4 regions of the Peribacillus sp. Bi134 genome follow, and region 2 is predicted to be linked to each of the others. Evidence: predicted binding sites of a transcription regulator. Region 2 holds the regulator's gene; each other region holds the start of a gene.

Region 1 (4,196 bases), on a different contig from region 2:
CAGTAATGTAAGCTCTCCCGGGGATGCTGTGTTGACTGAATTTTGCTGATACGATTGATAAGGATTATTTATTGCCATATTTAACTTCCTTTCCGACTTACCTTAACTAAAATAAGAAGCTAACGATGCACTTTGGCTGTTTGCCTTTTGAATCGCTTTTTCCATCGCCGTGAACTGGTTGTAATAGCGCGATTCCAATTTCGTTAGCTTTGCCTCAAATGTTGAAATCTTCTTATCCAGCCCATCGACCAATTTTCCGATTGTAAAATTGTTATTAACAAATCCGGCCTTTCCGGCCTTTTCAGTAATCGCCTTCATTGATGATTCTATATCATCCCTTAACCGGCGCGCGAGGCCTTTGTCGCTCTTTTCTGGCCCATTGGCCATGAACATATCATAAATCGCATTCGGATCCTCACTAATGGCTGCCCGGAGCTTGTCCTCATCAATCGTTAATTTACCGCCCTCCAAATAATTTTTGGTGGTGGTGATCCCCAAACTGCTGAGATTGTTTTTTCCTGTGATCCCATCCACCGAGGTGTATAGGGATGACCTCATTGTGGTCAGGAGGCTTTTTAACGTCGAATCCCCTTTTAATGTTCCGCTTTTCGCTTTTTCTTCCCACAGCTTCACTTCATCCTCTGTCATTGCCTTCTTTTGCTCAGAGGTAAGCGGGGTAAAGGAGCGATATTTAGCTTCACCCGTTTTATCTTGAACCTTTTTAATGACATCATTGTATTTATTCACAAACTGAGTGATCGTGTCCAGGATGGCATCCACATCAGCTGTTGATGAGAATGTGACTGTATCCGTCGTTTTTTGCTTTACCGTTATTTCCGCTCCATTAATCTGAAACGTATTCGAAGGCCGGGAAATGTCCAGGCCATTATAAGTAATCGATGCATTTTCCCCTATTGTGCCGCCAGTTCCTTCATTGTTACTGCTCATTTTTAGCACATTGAAGAAATCTCCGGTACTCCCTAACTCAATTTCAGGCCGATTTTTTATATCACCTGTATTTTTAGCAGTGATGGAAAACTTCTGGGACGTTTCATCGAAAAATAGAGTCACTCCCGAGTTTGCATTAATTTTATTTATGACACTTTCTAACGTATCGTCCGCATCAAGGGTAAGAGTATACAGTTTTTCCACTGTTGCGCCATCTTTTACTTCCGTATCAAAACCGCCATCCTTATTGATGGACAGTATCGTAATATCTTGAGGAGTCGTGATTCCCAATTCCGATAGTTTCTTTTTGGGGTCGGTAACAGCTGATTTTTCTGTACTTGTCATGGTTGCTGCCTTGGCAAGTCCATTCACTTTTATATTCCCGGAAAAATCACTGGTCGAATTCACATTTCTCACTGATACAGCATCTGGATTCGATAACGTCACCTTCTTTTTAATGAAGGAAGACTGCTTCCCAATTCCATCACGAATGAGCGTATCCAATTCTGATAAAGCTGTATTTATCGAACGGTAATCATCCCGCTGCCACTCGGAATACTGCTTTTTCTGTGTCAGTTTATCCAATGGCACCCGTTCTGCCTGCATCATGCTCTTAACTAATTCATCAATGTCCATCCCGCTTGCTAAACCACTGATTCGTACCAAAATTGATCACCCGCTTATATTTTTTCATCCACCATTATGCCGACAAACTCCGTCATTGCCGCATAGAAGTCCAATAACTTCTTCGGGGGAATTTCCCTGATCGTCTCATCCGTTACATCATCCACTACCTTGACATAGTACTCATTCAGCTTCTCATGATATTCAAAACGAACCGCCGTATGTGTTGGATTAAGGAAGGTGTTTAAACTATCCACCACTTCCTGCATCTTTTCTTTTGAAGGCACATAAGTAGATTCCCCACTTTGCTCCGAATAGGCTAGCGTATTCATTTCCCGCTGATAAAATGAACTGATTCCTTCCGAGATTGCTGTTCTAAGTTGTGAGGAAAGGATATTTGTGGACAAACTCTCCAGCATCTAAATAGCCCCCAATATGATATCTTTACTTTTTATATCGGTTCCGAAATGGAACTTTACAGTGTACATACAAAGGATTTATTATTAAATAGAGAACGAACATTCGCTATCGGAGGGGATAACATTATAAAATGGGATTAAGAAGATGAGCTTACACTCTTATATAAGGAGGTTTTCATAATTAATCTTACTGAAATCCAGAAAAATATATTATATGCCAGCATTATAAGTGACGGTGAAATCACGAAAATTTATAAAAATAGCAGGAGAAAGAACAACAGCTACCGGGAGCACTACGGCACATCTCAGGGAGATTATCGAAAATGGAAAATTTCCTTTTTTGATGGATTATTATATATCACTCCGGCAAGCCAATGTGTCCGTTCCGCTTCTTTAGAATTATTCACCAATTTATTCCCACACTTTTACAGTGATGATGGAACTAAACATCTCCCCTTCACATTATTGAAACATTGCATTTTACCACATTTCCTAACTATTCTATACATGGATGATGGCTCTTTAAGCATCTCATACAGGGAAAATCATAATAAAAAAATTATTTACCTCACACCGCATATTTACCTTTACCTTCAATGTTATCCTAAAGACGAATTAGAGAAACTAAAGGAACATATATTTACCACATATCATTTATCCTTAAAGCTGAGCTCTCGTAAAGATGGATATGGATATATTCTAAAAACTACTTCTGTTAAAGAAACTTTTCGTTTCCTCGAACTAATCGAACCTGTAGCAAAAACTTGTTCTTCCATGTTATATAAAACCTCTTGGGAATTCCGAAATCAAAAAGAAATACTCAGGTGGAAATCTAAGTATCCTGATTACACGATTCTTACCAGCAGTTCAGATCGCTCTAAACCCTATTCTCCAGATGAAATTAAATTACTAAGACAACTTAAAGAAAATGGTTATACAACAAATGAAATTGCAAAGATGCTAAAAAGAAGTTATTGGTCCGTTACTTATAAATGGCAAGAAATAAAAAAACTAAACTAACGCCAAAACGTGATAGTATTTTGGAGCTAAATAATGTTAATCTAACCGACCCTTTATATTTTTCGATAAAAAAAGAGACTCTAGTAAAACTAGAGTCTCTTTCAGGTAATCTAAAATTAACGAAGAAGTTGTAAAACTCCTTGTGGTTGTTGGTTCGCTTGCTTTGCGACTATGTCTTTCGATCATAGAACAGACTATATCTTCACCCTTATCTTATAAGGGGCTGGGCACTTCGAATGGCTTTTGCCACCCTACGGATTTCATTGCCATAGCTTTCACCTTAGACTGTATATCCTAGTCGTTGAACCTTCTCCAGAGTTTCCTCAAAGGAGCTTGGCTGCTGATTATCCATTATGTCATCTCCATCATTTTCAGACCATCACGCTTACCGTTTCCAGTTACGTTGTGGTTGATGCAGCTTTAGGAAGTTCCAGCAATTCACCCAGTCATAATTTTATCCATTACTGGATAAAACGCCCTTCAAATTTACCTCAGAAGTTGTAAAACTCCTTGAGGTGCGGAATTTGCTTGAGCTAGCATTGCTTGAGATGCTTGCGCCAAGATAGAGTTTTTAGTTTGCTCCATCATAGTCTTAGCCATATCTGTATCACGAACACGTGATTCAGCAGCAGTCAGGTTTTCAGAAGAAGTTCCTAAGTTGTTGATCGTATGCTCTAATCGGTTTTGGTTAGCACCTAGTTTAGAACGTTCAGCTGATACAGTGTCAATTGCAGATTGAATAACTGTGATTGCTGCAGATGCATTTTTAGCATTAGAAACATCCAGACCGGATTCAACGCCTTTAGAATCTGTACCATTGCTTACATTTGTAGTTGCAGTGAATCCATCACCAATACCAGTTAATCCTAGATTACTAGCACGCATGTCACCGATTTCAAGTGTCAGACTTTGGTTTTCATTTGCACCGATTTGGAATTGAAGACCTGCGCCAGCATCAGTACCCGTAGAAGAAGAACTACTTATTTTTAAATCAGCTAAAGCAGTACCAGCAGATGCACCAACTATTTCAACGGAACCTTTAGCGCCAGCAGTTAAGGTATCAAGCTTTAAAGCACCATCACCATCAAGGGACGCATACTCTTCACCAGTTGTTCCAAGTGCAGTATTTGCTGCAGTATTAATAGCAGTCACTATATCAGCAGCTGCATCACCATCTCCGATTGT
Region 2 (4,196 bases):
TTTATAATATAACAATAGATGTCAAGGAAAAAAATGTGGATGGTACTGAAAGAACCCGGACAATGATTCGTTCGGTCTATATTGAGAAATAGTGAAATGCATTCTCTTCTTTGAGAGGGTATCAGACTGTAGACAAATTCGAAGTTTGCCTTCAGTCTTTTCTTGAATAATAGATCCAGTTGAATACAGAAATCCGCTCCCTTTCCGCAGATCCTACCAAGCCGCCTCGGCAGGAGTGTAAAAAACATAATAACCCACTTTTCCCGACAAAAAATCCCTTCTCATAATTGAAAAGGTTTTTTTGGATGTAATGTGGTGCTATCATGGGTGGTTTGTTTTAGCCAAAGGATTCAGCCAGTTTGTAATTACTAATACAGCGATTAAATTAATGGTGTTCGATGGGAAATAAAGCTAGTAAGGTCATCTAGCAATAAAAAGATTGATGAATTTCAACTAGACAACAAGAATAGATTTAATCCGTCTTTTTGTAGGATTCTCTATAAGACAAAATACCAGTTTTGAGTGCAGCATAATTGCCTATGCTTGCATAGCCATAAAACCAGCCCATGAAAATTCCTGAAACCAAGTGATGACGATGACTGATGAAAATGGAAATGAACAAGCCAAGACCCAAAGCGATGGTAGGGACGAATTTTGGATGAATATGAAACATGACCTTAATAAGTTGAGTAAGAATCATGATGGTAGGAATGGCTATCACTGCATCCCAGAAGTTTGTATGGACGGTTGGGTAGTCCATGATTTCACCACCTTGAAATGAAGTTTTTAAAAATAGTTTTTGTTTTTCATCAAGGTTTTATACAAAAATAAATAATTACAAATTTAAATTTAACGAACAAGTTTTGAAGATTTTCAGTGTTCAACAGGAAAAGCCGTCAATCCATTTAATTAAATGGATTGACGGCTTTTCCTGTTTGGTAGGGAAATGGATAAATAATACTCGAAGCTGGCCACTCTAGGTAAGAAATCTATAATAAAAACAATTAGCCAAACATCAGAACCTTTTGTATGGGACTTGCTGTAACCTTTTTCATAGATGAGAATACGATAAGAATGAAGATGAACAGTGAAAAATAAAGTAAAACCATTGATGGGAGGTTCTAATGAGCAAGGAAACATTTATTAAGGAAATTGCTCCCTATGCCCAGAAAATTCAACAGGAATTTAAAATATTACCTTCTGTTGTCATTGCACAAGCTTGTTTGGAGAGTGGATATGGGACAAGTTTATTAGCAAGCAAAGGAAAAAATATATTCGGTACAAAAGGTGACTTCAAGGGTGAGTCTGTCATCATTCAGACAATGGAATATGTCAATGGCGTACCCGTTCAAGTATGGAACAAATTCAGAAAATACCCATCTTGGGAAGAAAGTCTTAGAGATCTTGCCAATTTATATGTAAAGGGGACTTCATGGAATAGAAGTCTTTATACGGCTGTCATTGGAGAAAAAGATTACAGAAAAGCACTCAAAGCAATTTTCGATGCTGGGTACGCCTCGGATCCCAACTATATTGAAAAACTGGTGAACCTTATCGAAACAAGCGATTTAACAAAATATGATGCAAGTATAGAAGAGGTTTATCATATTGTCCAAAAAGGGGATACCGTCTCTGCGCTTGCAAAAGCATACGGTTCTACACAAGTGCAGATTCAACAGTGGAACGGCTTGGTAGATCTTAACCTAATTAAAGTGAACCAAAGATTACGAGTGAAGTGAATTTTAACTGGGAGCGGTAGTTAAAGCTCTCTTTTTTATTGTAATAAGATTGTTACCAAAGTACATATTAGGCGATCGTATACTTCCATTCGTAATAAAGGATGTTTAAATTCCCATGAAAACTTGATTCTATTAAAATTCCATATGCATATTGAGAGAATTCGGGACATAGATTAAACAAACAAAAAAAGCGCGGTTAGCGCTTTTAGTGTATTTGTCTATATAAGCCTATTACTTTTCCAAGTATCGAAACATCTCGTAAAATAATTGGTTCCATATTCGAGTTCTCAGGCTGAAGCCTTATGTAATCCGGTTCCTTAAAGAATCGTTTTACAGTGGCTTCATCATCTTCCGTCATGGCCACGACGATATCTCCGTTATTGGCATTGCTTTGTTGTTTCACGATGACATAATCCCCATCATGAATTCCTGCTTCGATCATACTTTCACCCATGATTTCCAGCATGAATACATGGTCATCATGTGGAACCATGCTTTCGGGAAGCGGAAAGTATTCTTCTATGTTCTCAATGGCCGTTATCGGCATTCCCGCTGTTACTTTTCCAAGTAACGGCACGTTCACGACATTGACTTTGGGAATATTGTTCGCTTCCTCCAAATTCATTATTTCAATGGCCCTTGGCTTGGTTGGGTCACGTCTAATCAGGCCTTTGCTTTCCAGGCGTGATAAATGCCCGTGTACTGTTGAACTTGAAGCAAGTCCCACTGCTTCACCAATCTCCCGTACGGAAGGTGGATACCCTTTTTGGCGGACCTCTTCTTTAATGAAATCAAGAATATCTTGCTGCCTTTTTGATAGTTTAGTCATATGTGCACCTCTTCCCCAATGTTCTTTGCTACATTATAGCATGGCCCCCAATTCTATACAAACATAAGTTCGAATTTTGTTGTTGACTGAAACAAACGTTCGTATTATAATTTGAGCATAACATACGAACGAACATTCGCTTTGGAGGGATATTTATGAAAAATTTATACAAAAATTATATTTATACGATTCTATTAGCGGGATCAGTATTCATCTTTTCAATTTTATTCTCTTGTACATTGAACAATGATCCAAAAAAGGATTTCCTTTCTATAGAAGTAAGTGAAGGTGACACCCTATGGGGAATCGCTGAAGAATATGAAGAAGCAAATTTGACAAAAAAAGAATTCATTGGTTGGATAGAAGAGCATAATGGAGTCAGGGCGGATACAATTAAACCTGGTCAAGTCATCGTCATACCGGTTAAAGGGGAAGAACTTGTCCAAAATTTGGCCAGTGAGCAGTAAGCAGTGAAGGTAGGGTATTATGAAGGCGGTAATCTATTGTAGGGTCAGCACAGAAAAAGAGTCACAGGAAACATCATTGGCAAGGCAGGAAGATGAGTTAGTCACATTGGCAGAAAAGATGGATGTTGAAGTTATATCCATAATAAAAGAGCAGGCAAGTGGTTATGAGTTGAATCGGGATGGCATTTTTGACATGCTCGAACTATTTAAAACTAAAGAAGCTGAAGTACTATTAATCCAGGATGAAACAAGGCTGGGAAGAGGGAATGCCAAAATAGCCCTTTTCCATGTCATCCTTAAAGAAAATGTTAAAATTTATACACTCTCACATGACGGGGAGCTTGAGTTATCGGATTCGGATGCCATGGTCATCCAGATAGTCGGTATTGTAGAAGAATACCAAAGGAAACTACATAATCTTAAAATAAAGCGCGGGATGATAAGAGCCGTTGAAAAAGGATACCGTCCTCAAAAAAACCTTCAGAATCAAAGGAATTCCACTGGAAGGGACCGTATGGAAATCCCTATTGAAGAAATTATTAAACTTCGGGCCAATGGATTGACATTCGCAGAAATCGCAGCCACTTTAAGGGGCTTTGGATACAATGTTTCAAAGGCCACTGTGAACAGGCGTTTTCTCGAACATCAACTGAATACAAATGAAAGTAAATCTTAGAACTTGTAATTTCGCTTTTTTTTTAATACCATGACAATATCCGGAGATTATGAAGGAGCGAAATTATGTTATCAAAAGAAAAAATAGCCCGTATTAATGAACTTTCTAAAAAGGCAAAGGCTGAAGGTTTGACGGAAGTTGAGGCGAAAGAGCAAACCCAATTGAGAAGTGAGTATTTGGAAACATTCAGAAAGTCCATGTCCGATACGTTGGAGCATGTGAAGGTCGTTGATCCAGAAGGTAATGACGTCACTCCTCAAAAGATAAAAAATATAAAAGAAAAAAGAAACTTACATTAATGCTTGGATCCTTCTGATAAAACATTCCGCTTGAGTATCCTGTTAGCATTTAGGAGTAAAAAGGGAGTGCATGCATGTATGTATTCTCCTATTTAGTTTAATCTAAATAGGGGACTTCTGTTATTATAGAAAATTGTAATATTGAGGCAGTAAATAGTGATTTTAGTTGTGATATTATGCTTGTCA
Region 3 (4,196 bases), on a different contig from region 2:
AATCTGAGTCATCTGATGAGAAGAATGAAGATGATGCAGTTGTCAAAGATGAAGAGAAAGAGCAAAAACTTGCCGTCACAAGTTCCAGCGGTAAAAATAGTACGTATGAATTAAAAAATACCGATACCTTTAAATTAAAGGTGACCTCAAAAGGCTCGCCATGGGTCGGCATAAAAAATGGTGAAGGTAAATTACTATTCCAGGGCACTATCGACAAGGACAAAAGCCAGGAAATTGATTTCACCAATGAAAAAGAAGCTGTCATCAATATAGGCAGAGCATATGAAACTGAGATTTATGTGAATGATGAGAAGCTGGAGTATTCCATTTCACCGACTGAAGTGAATACGCAATTGGTTACGATACAATTTACGAAAGCCGAATAGTCATCTTATAGATGACTATTTTTGCTCTATTTAATGGTATGGCGACGGGGAAATGGATTACCCGGCATATAAGATTGGATTTTGAGTTAAATTATACATAAAAGCGTATTTTAGATCTAAGACGCAGGCCCGAATGGCAGGCGTAAATTTTGGAGGTAAAAGTTTTGAATCTGCCTAATAAGATTACAGTAGCAAGAATCTGTTTAATACCAGTATTTTTAATCATCATGCTCGTTCCTTTTTCATGGGGGACGCTGACTTGGGGAGAATACAGTTTGCCAGTGGCGCACTTAGCTGGAGCCATCCTCTTTATTATCGCTTCCACTACGGATTGGATCGATGGCCATTTTGCCAGAAAATATAATATGATTACTGATTTAGGGAAATTTTTAGATCCACTGGCTGATAAGCTTCTGGTTTCGGCTGCCTTAATCGTTTTGGTTGATCTAGATTTAATGTACGGTCAATCATGGATCGCCATCGTGATCATAAGTCGCGAGTTTGCAGTCACCGGATTGCGTTTGGTGCTAGCGGGTACAGGGGAAGTGGTTGCAGCGAACCAGCTTGGTAAAATAAAAACATGGGCACAAATTGTTTCTATTTCGGCTTTATTGCTGCATAACCTCCCATTTGCCCTAATTTCACTTCCATTTGCCAATATCGCATTGTGGATTGCATTAATCTTTACAATCTGGTCAGGCTTGGATTATTTTATAAAAAACAAAGAAGTATTTGTTAATTCAAAGTAAAAACGAATGGTGGTTTTGAAAAGATGGATGCAGAAATCATTGCAGTGGGCTCAGAGCTTCTTTTAGGACAAATCAATAACACTAATGGAAGGTTCTTATCGCAGCAGTTTGCGGAAATGGGGATCAACGTTTTTTACCATACTGTGGTCGGGGATAACGATCGCCGTTTACAACAAGCTATAGAAATCGCTGAATCTAGGGCGAACTTGATTGTCTTTACCGGTGGACTCGGTCCTACCAAAGATGATTTAACGAAAGAAACGATTGCTCGCCATATAGGGAAAAAGCTCGTTTTTAATGATGAAGCTTTGCATTCCATTGAAGCTTACTTCCAAAAACGGGAACGGCCGATGACGGAAAACAACAAAAAACAGGCCCTTGTCTTAGAAGGCAGTGAAGTGTTGGCAAACGATCATGGCATGGCACCGGGAATGGTCTTGTCCAAATCTGGGATTACATATATGCTTCTTCCTGGTCCGCCAAGTGAAATGGAGCCGATGTTTTTAAGTTATGGTTATGAAAAGATCATGAATAAATTGGAAAAGCATGAACGGATCGATTCCAAGGTTCTTCGGTTCTACGGTATAGGTGAAGCCGAACTGGAAACGGTGATTGAAGATCTTCTTGTCAATCAAACGAATCCGACAATTGCTCCGCTGGCAGCCGAAGGGGAAGTGACGTTAAGGATCACCGCTAAAGACTCTTCTAAAGAAAAATGCGAAGAGCTTATTTTAGAAGCGGAAAAAGAAATTCTTAGCAGGGTCGGTAAGTTCCACTATGGAAGTGATAATACTTCACTAATAAAGGAACTTGTAAAAGAATTAACGGTCCGCAAGCTTTCAATTGCGGCAGCTGAAAGCTTGACCGGTGGGATGTTCCAAGAACAGCTGACAACCATACCTGGCGCCGGTAAAGTCTTCAAAGGCGGAATTGTCTGCTATACGAATGATGCGAAGTCGAACGTCCTTGGCGTCAGCGATGATACCATATCTGAGCATGGGGTGGTCAGCGGTGAGTGTGCAATGGAAATGGCCTCTAATGTCCGGAGCAAGCTCGATGCGGATGTAGGCATAAGCTTCACGGGTGTTGCAGGTCCGGATGAACAAGAAGGCAAGCCTGTAGGCACAGTATTCATTGGCATTTCCTATCGGGATGGAAACACTCATTTCAAGGAGTTGAATCTTTCCGGAAGCAGGGCGCAAAACCGGATTCGGAGTGTGAAGTACGGCTGTCATTACCTATTAAGGGATTTATAAGCGCTAAAAGCAGAGCTATTTACAGCTCTGCTTTTTATTTGGTTTTAGAAGTTTGTTTCTTGAAAAATAGGGAAAAAAAGAAAAAAGTTAATTCAATGAAAATGGTTTTTTTACGGAGAAAGTGAAAGGAAATGGAGATTTCCTTAAGATAAAACGCTTTTTTACAGAGAATACCCCGAAAGAAAAAAACGAATGAATGTTCGACTTTTTGCTTGGCAAAATTGTAAAAAGAGTATATAGTAAAGATAGGTTTTGAGACAGGATGCAAACCTTGATCTCGAATAATTGCTAACGTAAGTACACCTTTAATCGGACAGCCGATTATTTGAATATAGAGGAGGAAATTGAGTGAGTGATCGTCAAGCGGCTTTAGATATGGCATTAAAACAAATTGAAAAACAATTTGGTAAAGGTTCTATTATGAAACTTGGGGAACAGTCTGATCGTAGGATTTCAACGATTTCAAGCGGTTCTTTAGCATTGGACGTAGCATTGGGAGTGGGCGGATATCCAAGAGGCCGGGTCATTGAGATATATGGACCTGAAAGCTCCGGTAAAACGACTGTTGCATTACATGCTATTGCAGAAGTACAAAAGACTGGCGGCACGGCTGCATTCATTGATGCAGAGCATGCTTTAGATCCAGCATATTCAGAAAAACTTGGTGTGAATATAGATGATTTACTGCTTTCACAGCCTGATACGGGTGAACAGGCCTTGGAGATCGCTGAAGCATTAGTTCGAAGTGGAGCTGTAGATATCATTGTCATTGATTCGGTGGCAGCACTTGTTCCTAAAGCTGAAATCGAAGGAGAAATGGGAGATTCCCATATGGGTCTTCAAGCGCGGATGATGTCCCAGGCGCTTAGAAAACTGTCTGGTGCCATTAATAAATCAAATACCATTGCCATTTTCATTAACCAAGTCCGTGAAAAAATCGGTGTTATGTTTGGGAATCCAGAAACGACTCCAGGAGGCCGGGCATTGAAGTTCTATTCAACTGTTCGTCTGGAAGTGCGCCGTGCGGAACAATTAAAACAGGGTAATGAAATCGTCGGTAATAAAACGAAAATCAAAGTTGTAAAAAACAAGGTTGCTCCACCATTCCGTCAAGCGGAAGTTGACATCATGTATGGTCAAGGGATTTCCCAGGAAGGTGAAATCATCGATATGGGTGCAGATCTTGATATCGTCCTTAAAAGCGGCTCGTGGTATTCATACAATGAAGAGCGTGTCGGACAAGGCCGCGAAAATGCGAAGCTGTTCTTGAAAGAAAATCAGGATATCGCTCAGGAAATTTCTCAGAAAATCAGAGATCACTATAATCTCGATGGAGAGCATGAATTACCGCCAGAAGAAAATGAACCAGAAGAGCATTTTGAATTGCTTGATTAATGGTATTTGGAAAAGGCCTAAGCTTGTTCGCTTAGGCCTTTTCTATATATTTTGAGAAAAGTGTGAAATTTTCAGCGAAATAAATGGCATTGAAATAACTTTTCCATAAAGAATGCTGTACATTATGATGGTTGATATTGAGAAAACTTGAATAATCATTGATACATAAGGGACAAACGCTTGACAATAAAAATTCTCAACTATACAATTAATATGTATATTTTACAATTTTTCAAACTAAAATTTTGAAAATTAAGTGCTGTATATTGAATTTATGTGCAATGTACTTGCCGACAGTTCAACATTTTATGTAAAAAGTTCATAGCAAGGGGAGGTGAAACGATGGAACCCATGACAATCATCTTCACTTTGCTTGGCCTAATCGTCGGTGCAGTTGTTGGTTATTTTAT
Region 4 (4,196 bases), on a different contig from region 2:
TTTATATATCCATATTCGTTGCCTTTATTCTGGGTAGCTGTCAATCCCCTGATTGGAACAGGGATGATGCCGTCGGTAAGGGGGAAGAAGGTTTCATTACGGATCTTGACGATAAAAGGATTTTGATTAAAAGGACGTATTATAAGGTGACCACTGATACATCCATTCAAGATCAACATGGTAACGCTCTCGATTATTCCGACCTGGAAATCGGGATGAAAGTGAAACCATGGCACCGGGGCGGGGTGAAGAAATCATTTCCTGGGAAAGCGGAAGCGGAACTGATTCTTGTTTTGACGGATGTAAAAAGCTTGGCCGAACAAAGGGCGGTCACTGCTGCCCTCAATCATGTCAGTAAAGCGGAAAGTCAGCGATTCATGGTTCTCGAAGTCGTCCATTTACCGTCAGAGCATGTTTATAATATCGAAATGATGAACCGTTCCAACTTGGACGCTTCATTCATGGTGACAGTTGAGGATTTAACGGATGAAATATTATATATAAAATAAAACAACCGGGCTGAATCACTATGAATTCTGTCCGGTTGTTTTATGGGATTTTATAAAGTTTTCGCACCTAAATATTTTGGTTTCCAATAAGAATTATCCATATCCGTGATGGTTATTCCTTTAGAAGAAGTAGCACTGATGAATTGACCATTTCCGATATAGATACCAACATGGGATACCCCTGTTCTTCCAGAAGAAGTATCAAAGAATACAAGGTCACCCTTAGCTGGTGAAGATACTTTTAAACCTGTATTGGAATAAAGCAAGGATGTTGTACGCGGTAAGGTGATTCCTTGTGATTTCTGGAATACGTAATAGACGAAGCCTGAGCAGTCAAATCCAGTTGGTGTTGTTCCGCCCCATTTGTAGGGTTTGCCTATTAAGGTTTTTGCATAGCTGATCAAGCTTGTATTATTGACCTTATAAACACCAAGCTTATTAAATGTGTTACGGCCCGCAATTCCGTCGGCAGTCAGTCCTTTGGCTTTTTGGAATTTTTTTACTGCTGATACAGAATAGGTGCCGTAATATGTAGTCAGTGAACCTGAATATGTGAAATAACCTTTGGTTTTTAAAAGTTGTTGTAGTTGTTTGACATCACTATGTGTCATTCCGGGTCTGAGGGTTTGATCTCCAATATTTGCAAAGGCTTGCAGCGGGGTTAGCATCATGGCAGAAGCAACAGCAGCTGAAGCGATCCATTTCTTCATAATTTTCATTTCCTCTCTATCTATCTCTCTATATTCTTAACAATATTATCCTACAATACCATTATGACAATTAGACATAATTTTGGTTACAGTTTTATTACAAAAAATGAGTAGTAAGACTAAGTTTAAAATAGACGAAAGAATGTTGAAAAGGGTGAAAAAAATTAAAAAAACTAAGTATAAGGATCCATTAAAAATTATTCAAGATACGAATTGATTCTTTTTAAAAAAACTATTTGGGTATTCAGTTTAAATATGGTATTTTAACCATTTTTAGTATCTATTATATTTTTCAAGGAAATTACATTAAAAAGTAGAAATTTGTATGAAAACTTCCATTGAATAAGAACGTATATTCGGTTAAAGTTATGAATATAATAAAAGCGAACGTATATTCTTGTTAGGGTGAGAAGTGATGGATTATGGGACGATGCCGAAACAATCAATTATGTGTATCGATATGAAAAGTTTTTATGCAAGCTGTTCAGCGGTCATGCTTGGTCTGGACCCGCTTGATTGTTATCTGGCGGTGGTTGGTGATTTGAAGAGGACAGGGAGCATTGTGCTTGCGGCTTCTCCAAAGATGAAGAAGGAATTTGGCATCAAGACAGGTTCGCGGATGTTTGAGATCCCGAATGATCCGAGGATTGTCGTCGTTGAACCTAAAATGGCGACCTATTTAAGGGTTTCGACGGAAATCACCCGCTTGTTCAACCGTTATGTGCCCAAAGAAGCGATTCACGTATATAGTGTGGACGAAAGTTTTGTGAAAGTCGATGGTGCCGCTTCTTTATGGGGAGATGCCCGGATGATAGCTGAAAAGATAAAGGATGAAATCGAACGGGAATTACAGCTCCCCTGTGCCATTGGAATTGGACCGAACATGCTTATGGCAAAACTTTGCCTTGATTTGGAAGCCAAACATAATGGGATTGCAGAATGGAAGTATGAGGATGTGCCAAGCAAACTTTGGCCGATTTCCCCGCTTCGTGAAATGTGGGGGATCGGCAGGCGCGTAGAAAAAACCCTTCATGGAATGGGAATATTTACGGTTGGACAGCTTGCCAATTATGATCTTGAATTACTTGAAGCGAAGTTTGGAATTATGGGCAATCAGCTTTACCACCATGCTTGGGGAATAGATTTATCCGATATGGGGGCAGCGATCATCGAAGGGCAGGTAAGCTTCGGCAAAAGTCAAATCCTGCTGCGGGATTATAAGGAGGAGCATGAGGTAAAGCAGGTCATGCTGGAAATTTGCGAAGAAGTTGGAAGAAGGGCACGCACCCATCGCAAGGCAGGAAGGACGGTGAGCCTAAGCATTGGTTACAGCAAGGATGAGTTCGGCGGAGGTTTCCAACGTTCGCGTTCAATTAGCGAACCGACCAACATTACGATGGAGCTATATAAAGTTTGCCTGGAGCTTTTTCATGAGAACTATAAGCAAAAAACGGTTCGGAGCATAGAGGTCAGGCTCTCGAATATTGTGGATGATAACGAAATGCAGCTGACTTTATTCGATGCTTCGCGCTGGAAGAAGCGGGAATTGAGTTACACGGTTGATCGAATCCGCCATAAATATGGAGCCAAATCGTTATTGCGTGCCGTTTCGTATACAGAAGCAGGTACAGCCGTTTACCGAAGTAAGCTGCTTGGTGGTCATAAGGCGTAAGGTTGACTTTGAAGGGAGGGAAAAGAATGATACGTGATCGCGGCCGTATCAAATGGACATCGATGATGTTGCCGGAGCATGTGAAGATGCTTCGGGATTGGGTGGTGGAGGATGGCTATGAAACGAAGCGCATCCTGGATGAGCAGCAACTGGAAGAAATGAATGCGGTAATGGGGGAAGCGATGGAGGAAAGAAAGGATGTCACGATTGCTCATTATGAAGGAAACCGGTATCAGCTGTTAATCGGCAGGATCCATTATTATAATGAGCTCACCCAAAAGCTTCATATCGTCGATCGGTTTCAGCAGGCTCACTATATCAGGCTTTCCGATATCGCGGATGTAAGGATAATGGAATGATGAGCCGAAGGGCTGTTCCCAAGGGACAGCCTTTCAAAACGGCATCGTGATGAAAGGTATCACGGAGGAGTATGAGAATCGGCATTTGTTAGCACGGTCAATGAAGAAAGTGATTTTCGTGTCGGCTGACGCTTGCAAAGGAAGGCAGTTTCTTTAACAGAAGCGTATTTATCGTTTATAATGGGGGAAACATCGGGAGGCGTGCAATCATGTATATTGAATGGACGGAAACAGCGGCTGAGAAAATGGCCGATAAGGTACAGGGACAAGAAGGATATTTACAGTTGAAATATGATACTGATGGCTGTGGCTGCGTGGTAAGCGGTGTGACCGCGCTATGGTGGGTCAACGAACCTGAAGAAGGTACCGAAAAAGTGGAAACAAACGGGATTCCACTATATGTGGAGAAATCAAAAATGATTTTTCTTGATGAAGTCATGAAAATAGACTTTGTTCCGGAAGCGAACAGCTTTCAATTAAAAAGTCCGAATCAAATCTTGAATCCAAGGATGAGTTATTTTAATAAAATCTGACTAAAAAGCAAAGAGGGGATCTTGGATACCCTCTTTTTTCTTCTCAGACAAGTTTTAGAAACTGATCGATTTGATCTTCATATTCTTTTGGATTTTCATTATAAGATTGAGCGTGGGCCCCTTTTTTAGCGATGTAAAGCTGCTTTGGGCCCTCTTTTGCTGCATATAATTCCGCTGTCATGGAAGCGGGAATGAAACTGTCATTTTCACTATGGATGAAGAGCACCGGGTTTCGGATATTTTTTATATAATCGATTGGGGACACTTCGTTGGTCCAATATCCGTCACGGAGTTTGATGAACGTACGCCCAAGCGGAAACACGGTCCAGGAAGGAAATGGGACTTCATGCTTGAGCTGGTGTTTGATTTGATCCTCGAAATTTGAAAATGGACAGTCGGCAACGTAAAAATCA

What was found. Region 2 encodes LexA, which represses DNA repair genes until DNA is damaged. Its sites were predicted from a motif close to CGAACATATGTTCG; they were not measured.
Region 1: a site for LexA is predicted at 2,084-2,097, ahead of LQ188_RS04475 (DNA endonuclease). Genes of this name have one in related genera too.
Region 3: a site for LexA is predicted at 2,581-2,594, ahead of recA (recombinase RecA). Genes of this name have one in related genera too.
Region 4: a site for LexA is predicted at 1,565-1,578, ahead of LQ188_RS12635 (UV damage repair protein UvrX). Genes of this name have one in related genera too.

Annotation. Positions count from the first base shown of each region.
Region 1 is NZ_CAKKLN010000002.1:319,977-324,172, reverse strand. Features, by position in the region: gene fliS (flagellar export chaperone FliS) at 1-78, opposite strand, end outside; gene LQ188_RS04485 (flagellar hook-associated protein 2) at 103-1,614, opposite strand; gene flaG (flagellar protein FlaG) at 1,629-1,991, opposite strand; gene LQ188_RS04475 (DNA endonuclease) at 2,169-3,011, shown strand; gene LQ188_RS04470 (flagellin) at 3,498-4,196, opposite strand, start outside.
Region 2 is NZ_CAKKLN010000003.1:515,724-519,919, reverse strand. Features, by position in the region: gene LQ188_RS08370 (hypothetical protein) at 1-92, shown strand, start outside; gene LQ188_RS08365 (hypothetical protein) at 473-760, opposite strand; gene LQ188_RS08360 (glucosaminidase domain-containing protein) at 1,125-1,739, shown strand; gene lexA (transcriptional repressor LexA) at 1,945-2,568, opposite strand; gene LQ188_RS08350 (LysM peptidoglycan-binding domain-containing protein) at 2,724-3,035, shown strand; gene LQ188_RS08345 (recombinase family protein) at 3,055-3,711, shown strand; gene LQ188_RS08340 (DUF896 domain-containing protein) at 3,777-4,010, shown strand.
Region 3 is NZ_CAKKLN010000007.1:34,012-38,207, reverse strand. Features, by position in the region: gene LQ188_RS16345 (RodZ domain-containing protein) at 1-386, shown strand, start outside; gene pgsA (CDP-diacylglycerol--glycerol-3-phosphate 3-phosphatidyltransferase) at 551-1,135, shown strand; gene LQ188_RS16335 (competence/damage-inducible protein A) at 1,159-2,391, shown strand; gene recA (recombinase RecA) at 2,740-3,786, shown strand; gene rny (ribonuclease Y) at 4,129-4,196, shown strand, end outside.
Region 4 is NZ_CAKKLN010000005.1:279,646-283,841, reverse strand. Features, by position in the region: gene LQ188_RS12645 (DUF3221 domain-containing protein) at 1-509, shown strand, start outside; gene LQ188_RS12640 (NlpC/P60 family protein) at 560-1,219, opposite strand; gene LQ188_RS12635 (UV damage repair protein UvrX) at 1,632-2,891, shown strand; gene LQ188_RS12630 (YolD-like family protein) at 2,918-3,250, shown strand; gene LQ188_RS12625 (iron-sulfur cluster biosynthesis family protein) at 3,460-3,783, shown strand; gene LQ188_RS12620 (alpha/beta hydrolase) at 3,827-4,196, opposite strand, start outside.